Regions from separate parts of the Bacillus pfraonensis genome, predicted to be linked through region 2. Evidence: a T-box and tRNA genes for the amino acid it is inferred to sense, from the RefSeq annotation. Region 2 holds a T-box; the other holds one or more tRNA genes.
The links. The T-box of region 2 lies ahead of alaS (alanine--tRNA ligase). A T-box ahead of a tRNA ligase gene usually reads a tRNA of that ligase, here a tRNA-Ala.

Region 1: it encodes a tRNA-Ala, which carries the amino acid that the T-box ahead of alaS (alanine--tRNA ligase) is inferred to sense. The anticodon was not compared.

Annotation. Positions count from the first base shown of each region.
Region 1 covers NZ_JAHCDO010000018.1:86,129-89,388, reverse strand. Annotated here, with positions in the region: partial or broken rRNA gene KFD70_RS18495 (23S ribosomal RNA) at 1-485, shown strand, start outside; rRNA gene rrf (5S ribosomal RNA) at 578-693, shown strand; tRNA gene KFD70_RS18485 (tRNA-Asn) at 703-777, shown strand; tRNA gene KFD70_RS18480 (tRNA-Thr) at 782-854, shown strand; tRNA gene KFD70_RS18475 (tRNA-Glu) at 878-952, shown strand; tRNA gene KFD70_RS18470 (tRNA-Val) at 958-1,033, shown strand; tRNA gene KFD70_RS18465 (tRNA-Tyr) at 1,050-1,133, shown strand; tRNA gene KFD70_RS18460 (tRNA-Gln) at 1,199-1,273, shown strand; tRNA gene KFD70_RS18455 (tRNA-Lys) at 1,279-1,354, shown strand; tRNA gene KFD70_RS18450 (tRNA-Gly) at 1,360-1,431, shown strand; tRNA gene KFD70_RS18445 (tRNA-Ala) at 1,442-1,514, shown strand; gene KFD70_RS18440 (glycerate kinase) at 1,677-2,822, shown strand; gene rocF (arginase) at 3,043-3,260, shown strand, end outside.
Region 2 covers NZ_JAHCDO010000017.1:37,433-40,692, forward strand. Annotated here, with positions in the region: gene KFD70_RS17635 (AI-2E family transporter) at 181-1,239, shown strand; T-box leader at 1,321-1,538, shown strand; gene alaS (alanine--tRNA ligase) at 1,592-3,260, shown strand, end outside.

The sequences.
Region 1 (3,260 bases), on a different contig from region 2:
GCCATCGCTCAACGGATAAAAGCTACCCCGGGGATAACAGGCTTATCTCCCCCAAGAGTCCACATCGACGGGGAGGTTTGGCACCTCGATGTCGGCTCATCGCATCCTGGGGCTGTAGTCGGTCCCAAGGGTTGGGCTGTTCGCCCATTAAAGCGGTACGCGAGCTGGGTTCAGAACGTCGTGAGACAGTTCGGTCCCTATCCGTCGTGGGCGTAGGAAATTTGAGAGGAGCTGTCCTTAGTACGAGAGGACCGGGATGGACGCACCGCTGGTGTACCAGTTGTTCTGCCAAGGGCATAGCTGGGTAGCTATGTGCGGAAGGGATAAGTGCTGAAAGCATCTAAGCATGAAGCCCCCCTCAAGATGAGATTTCCCATAACGTAAGTTAGTAAGATCCCTGAAAGATGATCAGGTTGATAGGTTCGAGGTGGAAGCATGGTGACATGTGAAGCTGACGAATACTAATAGATCGAGGACTTAACCATATAATATGAATACAAATGTTATCTAGTTTTGAAGGAATATATATTTAAAATTCCTGTTGACATTCTGAAAAGAATGTGTATAATAATAAAAGTCTGGTAATGATGGCAGAGAGGTCACACCCGTTCCCATACCGAACACGGAAGTTAAGCTCTCTAGCGCCGATGGTAGTTGGGACCTTGTCCCTGTGAGAGTAGGACGTTGCCAGGCTTGCATTATTCCGCAGTAGCTCAGTGGTAGAGCTATCGGCTGTTAACCGATCGGTCGTAGGTTCGAGTCCTACCTGCGGAGCCATTATGCTTCCATAGCTCAGCTGGTAGAGCACTTCCATGGTAAGGAAGAGGTCACCGGTTCAAGCCCGGTTGGAAGCTTGCGAACGGTATTACAACTTTTTGGCCCGTTGGTCAAGTGGTTAAGACACCGCCCTTTCACGGCGGTAACACGGGTTCGAATCCCGTACGGGTCACCACTTTTGGAGGATTAGCTCAGCTGGGAGAGCACCTGCCTTACAAGCAGGGGGTCGGCGGTTCGATCCCGTCATCCTCCACCATATAACTTATCATGTCGGAGGGGTAGCGAAGTGGCTAAACGCGGCGGACTGTAAATCCGCTCCTTCGGGTTCGGCAGTTCGAATCTGCCCCCCTCCACCATTTTTAAAAATCAACCTGATAAAGGTTTATTTTTTTGAAAAGACAAGCATACTAGTAAATATTGATGGGCTATAGCCAAGCGGTAAGGCAACGGACTTTGACTCCGTCATGCGCTGGTTCGAATCCAGCTAGCCCAGCCATTTACGAGCCATTAGCTCAGTTGGTAGAGCATCTGACTTTTAATCAGAGGGTCGAAGGTTCGAGTCCTTCATGGCTCACCATTTTCGCGGAAGTAGTTCAGTGGTAGAATACAACCTTGCCAAGGTTGGGGTCGCGGGTTCGAATCCCGTCTTCCGCTTTGTTACTTCGGGGCCTTAGCTCAGCTGGGAGAGCGCCTGCCTTGCACGCAGGAGGTCAGCGGTTCGATCCCGCTAGGCTCCATTATAAATTAGAAAAAACCTTACATCGAAAGATGTAAGGTTTTTTGTTTATCCTGCTTAATAAGGACAAGTTTCCATTCATTTCGTTTACAATAGAAAGATAGAGTGAAATATAAGGTTCGAATTAAAGCGTGTTTGGATACGGAGAATGGAGGGATGAGTGTTGAAAATTGTTATTGCATCTGATTCATATAAAGAAAGCTTACGAGCGATAGAAGTATGTAAGGCTATTGAAAAGGGATTTACTAAAATCTTTCCTGAAGCTGAGTATGTAAAAGTCCCAATCGGAGACGGAGGAGAAGGTACTGTCCAGTCCCTTGTTGATGCTACGGGTGGAAAGATTATTTCACTTTATGTAACAGGCCCACTTGGAGGGCTTGTAGAGGCATTTTACGGCATTTCGAGGGATGAAAGAACGGCATTTATTGAAATGGCAGCAGCATCTGGATTACATCATGTTCCAGTTGCAAAGAGAAATCCTCTCATCGCAACAACAAAAGGAACAGGAGAGCTTATATTAGATGCGCTGGACAAAGGCGTACAGCACATCATTTTAGGGCTTGGAGGAAGTGCTACGAACGATGGGGGGACTGGCATGCTCTCTGCCCTAGGTGTAAAGTTTTTAAAGAAAGATGGACAAGTAATAGAACCTGTCGGTGGAAATTTACATTCAATTGATTCTTTCGATTTAGCGAAATTGGATTCTCGTTTAGAGCATGTAAAAATAGAAGCAGCATGTGATGTGGATAATCCTTTAACAGGACAAAAAGGAGCATCTTTTGTATTTGCAAAACAAAAGGGTGCTAGTAGAGAGATGATTGTACAGTTAGATGATAATTTAAAGCATTATGCTCATTTATTAAAACAGCAGTTACATATTGATGTAGAAAAGATTTCAGGTGCAGGAGCAGCGGGGGGATTAGGTGCAGCAGTTGTTGCTGTACTACAAGGGAAATTAAGAAAAGGAATTGAAATTGTATTGGATTATACAAATTTTGATGAACATATAAAAGAAGCCGATCTTGTTCTTACAGGCGAAGGAAGAATAGATGTACAAACAGCTTATGGAAAAGCTCCAGTTGGGGTTGCTAGGCGTGCAAAGCAATTTCATATACCTGTTATAGCTATTGGAGGTTCTGTACTATCTAATCATATTTTAGTTTATAAAGAAGGAATAGATGCTGTGTTTAGTGCCACATCAAGCCCAATGACACTAGAAGAAGCTTATATAGCAGCGAAGGAAAATATTGAAATAACCGCACGAAATATCGCATCTGTATGGAAAATAGCATCAGAAAAACGTCTCTAATATAGGAGGCGTTTTTTTATTTTCAATTATGAATACATACATGCGTAATGAAATTTTCTTAGAAATGGTTCATTTTATGCATAGAATAGATTCAAAATGTAGACTTTCACATAAATATGAGTGAATAGAGTGTATATACATACAAAAAAATGTCGAGTTGAGTCAGACTATATAAAAGATTTAAAATATTTAGTGAAGGCATAAAAGGGGGAGACTATCTATGAAGAAAGAAATTTCAATCGTTGGAGTTCCAATGGACTTAGGACAAATGCGTCGCGGGGTTGATATGGGGCCAAGTGCAATTCGTTATGCGGGAATAATTGAAAGAATTCAAAATATTGAGTATGACGTAGAAGATATCGGAGACCTATGTATTGAAAGAGAACAGGAGATAGATGAAAATACAAAATTAAGAAACCTTACACAAGTTGCAAATGT
Region 2 (3,260 bases):
ATTCCTCCTTACCTATTTGTAAGCCTACCGAAATGCTTGTCCGTATGATGTTAAATATATGTAAGTTTTTTTAAAACAGTATGGTCCGCACGAAATTATTTTAGTCCAGTTATTTTTTTAAAGTTTTGCACATAACCTTCTCTATTTCTTTTCAAAATAAGAGGGGAGGAGGTTTTTCATTTGAAGAATCTTAAAATTATTTGGATCTATCGATTAGGATTATTGTTATTAGTGTTTCTATGTTTACTCGTTTTTTTAAAAATCAAGCCATTATGGGCGCCGATTATATTTGTTTTTAAAGTAGCGATTACACCATTTTTTATTGCTTGTTTCATTGCGTATTTACTGCATCCCTTAATTGAAAAATTACATAAAGAAGGAATGCCACGGACGCTTGCAATTTTGCTTATTTATATTCTTTTTTTCGGTGGTCTTGGCTATGGGATTTATAAAGGGACACCGATTGTTATTAATCAGTTACAGGAAATTAATAAGCAATTCCCTCAATTTCTAAAAATGTATGATTCATGGATGGATGGTGTAACAGAACAAACAGATAATTTTCCCTCGTTTATTCATGAGAAAGTAAAACAAATTTTTGTTGGAATCGAAATGAAGTTACAGGCGTTATTAAATAAAGTGATGAGTACGGCCCGCGGTGTACTTGATTCATTGCTTATCATTTTCTTAATTCCGTTCATTGTATTTTACATACTGAAAGATTATGGGGAATTTTATCATATTTTTTGGAAGTTGATTCCGAGTAAATGGCGTGGTACAGGACAAGTATTGGCAAAAGAAATTGATAAGTCATTAGGGAGCTATATTCGCGGGCAATTATTTGTTTGTTTAATTTTAGGGAGTGTGTCCGCCCTTGCATTTTGGTTTATCGGTATGAAGTATCCTTTACTGCTTGGTATCATTGTTGGAATTACCGATATTATTCCTTACTTTGGACCAATTTTAGGGGCGATTCCAACATTGATGATTGCAGCAACGATATCCACAAATCTTTTTATTAAAGCGGGTATAGCTCTTGCTATTTTACAATTCGTTGAAAGTAATATTTTATCGCCGTATATTGTTGGGAAATCGCTTCGTATGCATCCGGTTGTGATTATGTTGGCATTGCTTGTTGGGGGAGAAATAGGTGGGATTGTCGGTCTTTTGATATCAGTGCCTATTTTAGCTGTGATTCGAACAGTCGTTGTTCATATAAAGCCGCTCTGGAAACATTGACAAATGGAAACGGATTCGCTACAATTTTGGCATATAGCATAAACTTATATAAGTTTATATAATAAATGTATAGTATATGATTTTAAATTGATGACGGAACGAGTATGTCACAGTCCATTTTTAGAGAGAAACTTCCATCGGCTGAAAGAAGTTTTAAATGAAGGGTGACAGAACGCTAATCCTGAGAGCAGCTAATCCCTGCCGTCTTGCCACGTTACGGCGCCATGAGGTGATGAACCGAGATTGTAAAGATCGGTTCATAATTAGGGTGGTATCGCGAGTTAACTCTCGTCCCTTTTATAGGGACGGGAGTTTTTTGTTTTTATGGAATTTCTTAAAGGAGGAAATATAGATGAAACAATTAACAGGAGCACAAATTCGTCAAATGTTTTTAGACTTTTTCGAGGAAAAAGGGCATGCAATTGAACCAAGTGCATCATTAGTTCCGCATGAGGATCCATCTCTTTTATGGATCAACAGTGGTGTAGCAACATTAAAGAAATACTTTGATGGCCGTGTAATCCCGCAAAACCCACGTATTACGAATGCACAAAAATCAATTCGTACAAATGATATTGAAAACGTTGGGAAAACAGCTCGTCACCATACATTCTTTGAAATGTTAGGAAACTTCTCAATTGGTGACTACTTTAAAGAAGAAGCAATTACATGGGCTTGGGAATTCTTAACAAGCGATAAATGGATTGGATTCGATAAAGAGTTACTATCTGTTACAATTCATCCAGAAGATGATGAAGCATTTGCAATTTGGAATGAGAAAATGGGTGTTCCGAAAGAGCGCATTATTCGTTTAGAAGAAAACTTCTGGGATATTGGTGAAGGCCCAAGTGGACCGAACACAGAAATTTTCTATGACCGTGGTGAAGCTTACGGCAATGATTTTAGTGACCCAGAATTATATCCAGGTGGAGAAAATGAGCGTTATTTAGAAGTGTGGAACCTTGTATTCTCTCAATTTAACCATAATCCAGATGGCTCATATACGCCACTTCCAAAGAAAAACATCGATACAGGGATGGGTCTAGAGCGTATGACATCTATCGTTCAAGATGTACCTACAAACTTTGATACAGACCTATTTATGCCAATGATTGGTGCAACAGAATCAATCTCTGGTGAGAAGTATCGCAATGGCGATGTAGAAAAAGATATGGCGTTTAAAGTGATCGCTGACCACATTCGTACAGTAACATTCGCTGTAGGTGATGGTGCTCTCCCTTCTAATGAAGGCCGTGGTTATGTATTACGTCGCTTATTACGCCGCGCTGTACGTTATGCGAAGAAATTAAACATTAACCGTCCATTCATGTTTGAATTAGTACCGGTTGTTGGCGAAGTAATGAAAGATTTCTATCCAGAAGTTCTTGAAAAGAAAGATTTCATTGCAAAAGTTGTAAAAAATGAAGAAGAGCGTTTCCATGAAACTCTTCATGATGGCGAAGCAATTTTAGCAGAAGTAATTGCAAAAGCGAAAGAAGAAAAAACAACTGTTATTTCTGGAGTAGACGCGTTCCGTCTATACGACACATACGGCTTCCCGATTGAATTAACAGAAGAATATGCAGAAGAAGCTGGTATGACAGTTGATAATGAAGGCTTTGAAGCTGAAATGGAAAAACAACGTGAGCGTGCACGTGCTGCTCGTCAAGACGTTGATTCTATGCAAGTTCAAGGTGGCGTACTTGGAGAAATTAAAGTAGCGAGTGAATTCGTTGGTTATGGTACAGTTGCGGTAGAAAGTAATGTTGTTGCGCTTGTGAAAAATGGCGAGTATACAGATAGCTTACAAGCAGGAGAAGAAGGACAATTAATGCTTGATGTAACACCATTCTATGCTGAGAGCGGTGGACAAATCGCAGACCGCGGTTATCTTCTTGCTGACGGTGTAAAAGTCCTTGTAAAAGACGTACAAAAAGCACCAAATGGTCAAAACTTACACAAAGTAGTTGTAGAAGAAGGTACATTAACAAAAGAAGCAGCTGTAAAAGCTGTTATTGATA